DNA from 3 places in the Glutamicibacter sp. 363 genome. Region 3 is predicted to be linked to each of the others. Evidence: riboswitches for the same ligand, from Rfam matches in the RefSeq annotation. Region 3 holds a riboswitch; each other region holds the start of a gene.
The links. Region 3 has a riboswitch for S-adenosylmethionine ahead of ACT3UA_RS15025 (ABC transporter ATP-binding protein). Riboswitches for the same ligand answer to the same signal wherever they lie in the genome.
Positions count from the first base shown of each region.

Region 1 (3,258 bases), on a different contig from region 3:
GATTCATGGGCCGGGCGATAGAAATCTGTTCCGCGCAGCGCCTCGACCACGTCGGCGATCGCATCCTTCGACAGCATCATGCCGCCAAGAACCGACATTTCGGCAGGAATATCCTGCGGCGGGGTGCGACCCGCTTCCGAACCCTGACTCTCGTAGACCGGCTCCGCGCTCATAACTGACACTTCCATCCCCTATTGACCCTCTGGGAAATACCCTTGTGCCATGATGGCAACACTCAAGCATGTCACCGCCAACCGACGTTATCGTGTCGGCGGTACCTGTGGATATATCAGTCCCAAAGCCAACAGTAGGTCTCTTATCCATAGCCGCAAACTCTGTTATCCACAAGATCTGTGGATAATCCCCCTCTAGCTGTGGATGACCCTGTGTGCGACTTGGGGAGAAGCTTGTGGATTACCCCACTTAAGTTGCGCTAATGACTATCTGACTTGGAGTTTGTTGTTTGCACACCTGTGGATAGAAAGTTAATTTCTTTGTAGAGTCAACCTTCGCAAATGACGTTATCCACAGCATAACTCGCGGGATTCCGGTGTTTTCAACCTGCTGCAACGACTTATCAACGTACCATCCACAGAGGTGTGGATAGTTTTGTGGAAAGAATCTTCGTGAAGAACGCGGTAGTCACCGCTCCAAAAAGCTACTGAAACGTAACTTCGAGGCGAGTAATCCACAATTCGATGCAGAGCACCCCTCTGCGGTCATATGAACTTAACGCGCCCGCGCGGTCCGAGCCCGCCGGGCCAGTTAAACGACTGCGCGCCACATGTCAGCGAAAATGACAGGTGGCGCGAAGCGACGACAACTATTTAGACGAGTTCCGGGACTGGTAACGAGTGAAATCGTGAATCATGGAAAATCGACGGTAAATGCTCGGCGACCTTATGGCCATGGACCTGCAACAGGATGACCCAATGGTCTCCGGCCTCAACCTCACTGTAGATCGTCGTGTCGAGCCACAGCGTTGAGTCATGGATGAACAACGAGCCGTCGTCGCTGGTGTGGGTGTCCACCCCGCGGAATCGATCTCCGCTCTTGGAAGCGATCTGCCCGCAGACCCCTTCATTGCGCTCGCTGAGCACCGAAACGCCGATTCGATTTGCGTCCCGCAGCTTCGGCCAAGTGTTCGAGGTTTTCTGCACGGCAAACATCACCAACGCCGGTTCCAAGGAAACCCCTACGGTGAATGAGGAAGCGACGATTCCCGTCTTTTCCCCGTTGACTTCGGCGCACAGAGTGGCAATTCCCGATGGGTGCTGGGCGAAAACCTTGCGCAGCGTCAGTGCGTCAAGTTCCTGATTCAAAGACATGCCTTGACTTCCTTTGCTTCATGCCCACCGGTACGGCGACGGTCGGCGGCAGGCTAAAGCAGCTTTGACTTGCTCTTACCCGCCGTCGAAGGTTTAACGCCTCGATGTGCGGTACTTGTATCGTGCGGTGTTGCGCGACACCGAATCTTCACCTGGAGCACCCCGCTACCGTATAGAGGGTTGCCGGCCAGCTAGCCAGGGCCTTTAGCTGACGCTCATGATTCTGATTAAAACGATATTGGCCTAAGCTCCCGCGCGTCAAACAAATTGCTTCGCAAATCGAAATATTCAACCCAAAATTCGATGAGCCACAAGTATTCGAGGGTCCATTGGAAATTTATTCAATCACCGGAGGGTTCGGATGCGGCTGCGCGGCCCGCTGATACCGCTCCCCTTCGGTGCGATACGAAGCGCCCAGCCTCTTGCATAGCGAACGGATCTTGCTAGCCTGAAACCATGCGGCCTCGAATAGCTGGTAATCCGAAGATCACCGTTTTCCTTGGGATTCTCGCCTGCGCCGCGATGCTCACCGGATGCGCCTCCGAAGCACCGCGCTCCCCCGGCCCCACGTCAAGCAGCAGCGCAGTCGATACCAAGTCGCCCGAACCGCGAAGTATCGCAGCCGAGCTAGCCGCCCCCTGGTCCATGGCCTTCGCCGAAAATACGCTGATCGTTTCGGAACGCGATTCGGGGCGGATCGTGGAAATAGATTCAGCGGGCAAAACCAGGCAGATCATCCGCCTGGACGACGTGGTCCATGGTGGCGAAGGCGGACTGCTTGGGCTGGCCTATCAACAGCCCTACCTTTTCGCATACTCCACCGCAGAAGACGGCAATCGCATCCAGCGATTCGAGCTTTCCGGCGAAAGCGGTGCGCTCGCGCTGAGTCAACCGCGGACGATCCTGTCCGAATTGCCATCGGCAGGAATCCACAACGGGGGGCGTCTAGCCATCGGCCCGGATTCGATGCTCTATGCGACCGTGGGAGACGCTGGAAATGAAGCCTCGGCTCAGGATCTGGAAAGTCTAGGCGGAAAGATTCTGCGGCTGACCATTCAGGGCGAGATCCCCGACGACAACCCATTCCCCGGTTCGCCGGTATTCAGTGTCGGCCATCGCAATCCACAGGGTATCGCTTGGGCTCCCGACGGAACCATGTATGCCAGCGAGTTTGGGCAGAACCGCTGGGATGAATTGAACATTATCGAGCCCGGAGCCAACTACGGCTGGCCGGCGTACGAAGGCATTGCGGAAGATCCCGAATACCGCGACCCGATCCAGCAATGGAGCACGCAGTCCGCGAGCCCCAGCGGCATCGCCATCCACGACGGGGTCCTCTACATCGCCAACCTGCGCGGGGAGCGCCTGCGAGCCGTCGAGCTGAGCGCGCCCGACGATTCCACCGAGCTCCTCGTAGGTGACCACGGGCGCCTGAGAGACGTGAAGGCCAGTGAGACCGGCGAGCTCTGGGTGCTGACGAACAACACCGACGGTCGCGGCACCCCGCATGCGGGTGACGACAGGATTCTCGGCATCTCTCCAGAGGCGCTCCTCGACCGAACTGTCACCCGGCGCTGAATTTCGGCCACTGAACGAATTGATACCGCGTTTCTTGGATTGAACCTGAGGTTCATGCCACCATGAAGGTCGCAAGTGTTTCAGCTCACATACGTATGCTGAAGGAAACCACGGATACGAATCGAAGGATATCGCACACATGGTCTTGACTCAGGCTAACCACTCGGAACTCACACCCCTGCGATTCCTGCAGCGTTCGGCCGAGGTATATGCGTCGAAGACCGCGGTGATCCACGGGACCCGCAGCTACAGCTACGCCGAATTCGAGCGGCGAGTGCAACGCTTCGCCCAGGTCATCAAGGCCCGGATCGCGCCCGGGGACCGCGTCGCGGTGCTGGCGCCGAATACTCCC
Region 1 covers NZ_JBQSYR010000002.1:69,157-72,414, forward strand. Annotated here, with positions in the region: gene dnaB (replicative DNA helicase) at 1-173, opposite strand, end outside; gene ACT3UA_RS01880 (flavin reductase family protein) at 828-1,328, opposite strand; SAM riboswitch class IV at 1,435-1,551, opposite strand; gene ACT3UA_RS01885 (PQQ-dependent sugar dehydrogenase) at 1,785-2,906, shown strand; gene ACT3UA_RS01890 (AMP-binding protein) at 3,046-3,258, shown strand, end outside.
Region 1: it holds a riboswitch for S-adenosylmethionine, as region 3 does, so the genes downstream of both, ACT3UA_RS01880 (flavin reductase family protein) here and ACT3UA_RS15025 (ABC transporter ATP-binding protein) in region 3, are expected to answer to the same signal.

Region 2 (3,258 bases), on a different contig from region 3:
CCGAACCAAGCTCCTCATGTTCGCGTTCCAGTTCCGCGCTGCGAACTTCTGGATGGAGTGAGAAGGAGGGGTTGCAATCGCAGGTAAACAGCCCCATGCGTTCTGCCGCGCGGTGTTCGGCGTCCTCATTGTTCATGCCACGTGCTTTGTAGATCAACACCAATTCATTGGCGTCAAGATCGAGGTCACGGGCGGCAGAAAGCGTGACTTGGGTAGGGCGCGACGCGGTGAGAAGCTCACGTTGGGAACGGACTGACACGAATTCCCCGGCAGCCATGGACAGCGCGCCGGCCAGCAGGCCGGCAATTCCGGAGAAGAGCACGAGGGACGAGGCCACACCGGTGGCGCCGATGCCCATGACCAAGGCCAGATTCGAAACGAGCCCGTCATTTGCGCCGAACACCGCGGCTCGGAAGTTGCCGGACAGCCGGGATCTGCCGGCCGTAGCCAAAGCACGGATGACTTCCTCATGCACTTGCTCATCCGCGGCCATTTGCGGCGCGGCATCCTGATCGGTGGCGTAAGGAGAGTTGCCTTCGGCACGCTGGGCCAGCGCCAAGACAAACACCGAACCGAAATGCCGGGCCATGAAACGCAACATGGTGCGCCGCATCGACGGACGGACCGGGCGCACGTGTTCACCGAGCTTAGCGCGCCAGTAATTTTCGTGGCGTTCTTCCGCTTCGGCTAGCCCACGGAGAATCTGGCGTTCTTGTCCGGTGCGCTTTTCGGCCAGTTCACGGTAGATCGCACCTTCGGCGACCTCATCGGCCATGTACTGGCGCCAGCGGCGGATCTGCGCCTTGGATGGTTCGGGAATTGAGGTTGGGGCCATCACGGGGATGAGTCTCCTGCGGCAGAATTGGATCATTCACGGGCAGATGATCCGGGTTAGGTTCAACCCCCTAGTTTAGTGAGTGAGTCGAGCACTGGGAATTTGGCAAGACTAAATACCTTAGCGGCGCCAGGGTTTTGCCCTCGGGCTGCCACGAATACCGAAAGTTCCTCGCGCTGCCTGTCGAAGCTCGGCGGACCCACGGTTCTGGCTAGCAATCGGGTGAGCAGGTGCGGGTCGGTGACGTAGTAGCTGACCCAGACTCCGCGAAGCGGAAACTGCACCTGGCCGGTTTGCAGGTCAATAATGGGAAGGACGTTTGAAGCCATAACTATCGTGGACCCTTAAAAGAGCTCTTGCCCGTAGCCGGTTGGAGTACGGACCGCTTCTTCATCCGAACCACCCATGAACCTGGGGTTGGTGTGCGGCCAGTCGGAGCTTGGCGCCGCATCTCGTGAAGCAACACCACGATGCTACACCCGTGGGCTGTCCGGATGCGTAGTGAGACGTCATACTCGGCTCTCGCGGGCCTCATGGGAAGCAGAGCCGAGCACCGGGAGGTGCACGGACCGCGCCCACAAGAACCCTGCGCTTGGCGCAGGCGAAGGTCGCCGGGCGGGGATCTGGACATCGGGCACTACCGGTGGCTGGCCCGGTGACCGATCTCCGGCAAGTGGCTCCCCTCCCGACCCGCCGTCGATGCCGCCAGGCCTGCCCGAGCCGCGCGGGAGTATCGCTGCGCAATATGCCGCTCAGGTCCAACGCCTCTGGTCCGTTGGGACCAACGCCAGGCTACGGACCGGCAGTTTCACCAGGTGGTGCTCCTAGTCGCTGGGCTCGGTCAGGGCCATCCGAGCTAGCGCGAGCCTATGCGGCCTGTTAGAGGCGGTGCCCTGCCAGAGCTATGAGCAAGATTTGGCGAAGAATCGTTGTTAGGACTGCTCGGCGATTCGCTGCAGCGAGGAGCGTTGTTCCTTCCATTGCTCAGCGCTGAATCCAGGGATATTTCTCGCCTGTTCGCGCAGTCCTACCTGTCCGTCGAGAAGCTCTCGAACGATATCGAGATGCCCGGCATGCCGGGAGGTCTCCGCGATCATATGAACAATAAGATGCTCCACGGTGGTATGCCGATGCACGGACCACCAGGGGACCTCTGCCGGGGATTCTAAGTTCAATTCGTCAAGCGCGTGTTCGGCAAATGCGATGGATTTTCGGTACAACGCGAGAACATCTTCTACCGAGAAGCTGGCCGGAGGCAGGAAGTCGATCTGCGGTTCATCGCTTTGCAGTAGTTGAAGCACATGCCGATCGTTGGGCACACGACCTAGGCACTCGCCGAAATAACCGTATTCGGTGATTGCTAGGTGGTAGATGACACCAAGCATGTGGGTTCCGGTATCCGTCATGGGGCGGCGGGCCAACTCCTCGGAGAGTCCCTGGCACTTCCAGAGCACGGTGTTGCGGGCCTCGTTCAAGTAGGTCCGAAGCCTCTTGGAGGACGGATTGCCAGCGGTATCCATGTGCCGAGTCTAGTTTCTTGGCGATTGAATAAACAGCGCCGGCGCATTGAGGGATTGGTTGCTGACTTCAGGACTGAAGCGTGAGCTCGGCGCAGTTCTCGTTGCCTATTGGTAAACTGACGCAGTGTAGGAACCTGAACCGGATTGGTTTAGCGGAATTGTAGGCCGGGTGCTGCCAATCTAGGGCTGCGCCGGTGTCAAAATGGTGGGAGAGCATGAAAACACTGCCCGTAGAGCCCACCGGCTCGTCGATTAATATCGGTGCCCGTTTGCGTGGGGTACGCCAAACCCGACGAATGACCATCGACCAGGTGGCTGAAATGTCCGGACTGACCAAGGGGTTCTTGTCTCGCGTGGAGCGAGACTTGACTAGCCCGTCGGTATCGACATTGCTTAGGCTCTGCGAAGTATTGGGCTTAGAAGTCGGGCAGCTCTTCTCTGTACCTGAAACCAAATTGGTCAGGTTGGAGCACGCACCGCGAATCGCCTTGGGCGGTCAGGGGATCACCGAACAGCTGGTCACTCCCCGCGCCGAGACCCGGGTGCAGATGATTAGGGCAGAGGTCGCGCCGCAGGGCTCGGGGGAGGCCGAGCTGTATTCGGTGGATTGCAAGGTGGAAGTTCTGCACGTGATTTCCGGAGAATTTACCTTGGTTCTGCCCGAGGACCGCATTGAACTGCAAGCGGGCGATACGGTAACCTTCCCGGGCCGTGAGCCGCACAGTTGGGAAAATACTTCGGACCGGACCGCCGTAGTGACCTGGACGCTGTTGCTCTGACCAAAACCGCATTGCGCTTTTGAAGGGCTTGCGCGTTTTCCGTCCGTGCCGGGTTTCGGCCGGGCAAAGCCCAAAGCGTATCCTTGACATAGCGTCAACAACTTTTCTCGACGCCGATAAATAA
Region 2 covers NZ_JBQSYR010000005.1:48,814-52,071, forward strand. Annotated here, with positions in the region: gene ACT3UA_RS04390 (VIT1/CCC1 transporter family protein) at 1-835, opposite strand, end outside; gene ACT3UA_RS04395 (hypothetical protein) at 898-1,164, opposite strand; SAM riboswitch class IV at 1,183-1,295, opposite strand; gene ACT3UA_RS04400 (DinB family protein) at 1,768-2,355, opposite strand; gene ACT3UA_RS04405 (helix-turn-helix domain-containing protein) at 2,571-3,134, shown strand.
Region 2: it holds a riboswitch for S-adenosylmethionine, as region 3 does, so the genes downstream of both, ACT3UA_RS04395 (hypothetical protein) here and ACT3UA_RS15025 (ABC transporter ATP-binding protein) in region 3, are expected to answer to the same signal.

Region 3 (3,258 bases):
CGCGCTTGTTCTCGCTCATTGGTGTGCCCCTATCCATAGAAGAAATCTGGTAAGTCTAAAAATCAGTGTTCGAAGAGTGTTGCCTAGCTGCCGGAGAACCGGTTTGCTCCGGTTACCGTGCCGGTGACGGACAGCCGTTGGGGCTGCACGCCGTTGATCTCGTAGTCCCCCACGATGCGCGCCTTGTAGATCGCCGGATTGTGCGTCGCGATGGTGCGGGCGTTGCGCCAGTGGCGGTCCATATTGCAGCTATTGCGGGTGGAGGATGCACCCAGCGCGTCGAAGAGCTTGCTGGTCGCACCGATGACCAGCGGCTGCACGATCGTCTGGGCGCGGTTGGCCGCCAGTTCGCACACGGCAAAGCGCTCCTCGGCATTCAGGTTCGCATCTGCCATGGCTGATTCGACCTCCAGCACCGCGCCCATGACCACGGACTCCGCGGCGAAGATTTCGGCGGAGACCTCGCCGACGAGCTGCAATACCTGCGGTTCGCGGTGCACCGGAACTCCGGTGCCGGTGCTGAAACTGCGGGTACGCGCCTGCACCGAGGAGCGCAGGTCGTTCAGTGCCGCGCGTCCGATTCCGGCCTGTACCGCCATGAGCACGAGTTGGAAGATCGCGGCTTCCGGATCCGTGGGGTCCTCCGGCATGAAGGTGTCCACCGGAACTTCGTGGAATTCGGTGCTGCCGGTACCGGTGAGCTGTTGGCCGAAACCGTCCCAGTCATCGAGGATTTTCACGCCGCTGTGCTGGGTGGAAACTACCGCGATCTGGCGCCCTGGGAGTTGCGGGTGCGCCACCGCTACGGTGGTCCAGTCGGCGAAGATGGTGCCGGTGCAATAGAACTTCCGCCCGTTGACCAGCCAGCGCGACCCCTCCTCGGTGACCTTGGTGTTGAGCAACCCGAGGGCGTTGCCGCCTTCCTCGGTGTAGGCGTTGCCCACGATCTGCCCGGAGCTGATCCGGGCAACCCATTTGCTGCGGAGCTGCGCATCTTCCAGGCGCACCGCGTTTTCCACGAAGGCAATATGCGCGCGCCATAGCTGGGCCACATGCGAGTCCGCCTCGGCTAATTCGATGAGCAGCCGGAAGACATCGCTCAAGCGTGCCCCGTGGCCGCCGTCGGCGACCGGCAGGCGCAGCGCACCGAAGCGCTCGCGGTTCAGCAAGCCAACCTGTTCAAATGGCAGGATCCGCTGCCGGTCGCGTTCTCTTGCACCCGAGGCGATCTGCGCGAATACCGGACGGAAAATGCCGGCAAGCCGTTCATACTGCTCGTCAGCGCCGGGGCCCGGGGTGATCTTCAGCAGCTGCCGGGTAGGAAGTTCTTGTGGAAGGTCGTCAAGCCCCACCGCGCTACCCGCAATAGACGGGTCGCTGAGCGCATTAAAGTCGCCAGCGGGATCGCCAAATGACATCGGAAGTCCTCAATTCTTTCCATCGGTCCTGGCTGTAGCACCGTCCCGCGCCAATATTTGGTGGGTGGTTGCTGCGACGTCGACGAGCCAGATCTCTCGGTCGCTCTGGATGGTTCGTAATCATTTGTAGCCTGAGGTTTACATCGCCATCAACCCGGTTAGTCACATTTCGTCGTGTGCGGATGGAGATTGAAATGCATCAAGGACAGCACTTGCCTAGCGAGGTCGAACGCAATACCTAGCGTTTAGCGATTTTTCGGCCAAATACGCGATTGATGAAATAAAAATCGAAACATCACGATGATGTGACGCATCTATCGAATATTTTTCATGTTACGAAAGATTTGCATTGAAATCGTTCGAAGGCCTGTAATAGTCGTGTAACCATCCCGAGCGGCTAAGAGATCTGGCTCTGTGACGCCGCAGCAACCACCACACACGGTTAATAAACCAAACGGTGTCCGGTGCTACCGCCAGGAACGATGGAGATGAAAATGACTACAGCCTTTGCCTTGCCCGAGACCGTCCAAAGCGCAACGGCGCTCGACGTGGAGTTCCTCGAGCTATCGCGTACTTTCACCGCCAAGAAGGAAAGCAACACGGTGCTTCGCGACGTGAATCTGCGCCTCGAAGCGGGCCAGATTGTTGCAATTCTCGGCGCAAGCGGTTGCGGCAAATCCACTCTCTTGCGGGCGGCCTCCGGCCTGGACCGCCCCTCCACCGGGTCGGTGGTCATCGGAAGCCGCGCCGTGACGGGGATAGATGAGCGGTGCGCCGTTGCATTCCAGGAACCACGGCTATTGCCTTGGCGCTCGGTCCGAGACAACGTGTCCATCGGCCTTGCGCCGGGAACCGACAAGCAATCCGGGCGCCAGCTGATCGCCGAGCTGCTGGAGCTGACCGGCTTGAGCCACGCAGCAGATCTGCGCCCACGTGAAATTTCCGGGGGCATGGCTCAGCGGGTTTCGCTTGCTCGCGCGTTGGCCCGGCGCCCGGGCGTCCTGCTTCTCGACGAACCCTTTGGTGCGCTCGATGCGCTGACCCGAATGAAAATGCAGGATCTGCTGCTGGCCATCCATAAGTCTTTCCCGACTACCGTGCTGCTGGTGACCCACGACGTCGATGAGGCGCTGACTCTCGCCGACCGCATCGTCGTGCTGGGCCGACCCGAGGGCCAGGCCTCGGCGACTGTGATCGAGGATCGAGTCCTGTCCGCGGCGCACCCGCGCAGCCATACGAGCAGCGAATTCGTCGCCCACCGCACAGCGCTGCTGAGCCTGCTCGGCGTTGATCCGACGAACCACTAGCACTTTCTACCGCACTCATTTGGTCCCGCGGGCCTTCCCTTCGCACAAATCAAGGATTTTCCATGCTCTCGAATCGTTTTTCCCGTCGCGCCGCACTATCCGTAGCAACGCTTGGCATTTCGGCCCTGGTGCTGACCGGATGCGCGGGCGAGAACGCCGCAGCCGACGGCCAGACGCTGTCCATCGACTTCGCCACCTACAATCCGCTGAGCCTGGTCCTGAAAGAAAAGGGGTGGCTGGACGCCGCCGCTAAGGAACAAGGGGTCAGCGTCGAATGGATCCAGTCGGCCGGCTCGAACAAGGCCAACGAGGCGCTGCGCGCCGATGCCGTGGATGTGGGATCCACCGCCGGTTCGGCAGCACTGCTGGCCCGCTCCAACGGCTCACCTATCAAGACCATCTCGCTGTATTCGCAGCCCGAATGGTCCGCCCTAGTGGTGAACGAGGACTCGGATATCAAGTCGGTCAAGGACCTTGAGGGCAAACAGGTCGCGGCCACCAAGGGCACCGACCCCTACTTCTTCTTGCTGCAA
Region 3 covers NZ_JBQSYR010000026.1:30,050-33,307, reverse strand. Annotated here, with positions in the region: gene ACT3UA_RS15035 (LLM class flavin-dependent oxidoreductase) at 1-19, opposite strand, end outside; gene ACT3UA_RS15030 (acyl-CoA dehydrogenase) at 84-1,418, opposite strand; SAM riboswitch class I at 1,435-1,534, opposite strand; SAM riboswitch class I at 1,800-1,907, shown strand; gene ACT3UA_RS15025 (ABC transporter ATP-binding protein) at 1,913-2,725, shown strand; gene ACT3UA_RS15020 (aliphatic sulfonate ABC transporter substrate-binding protein) at 2,788-3,258, shown strand, end outside.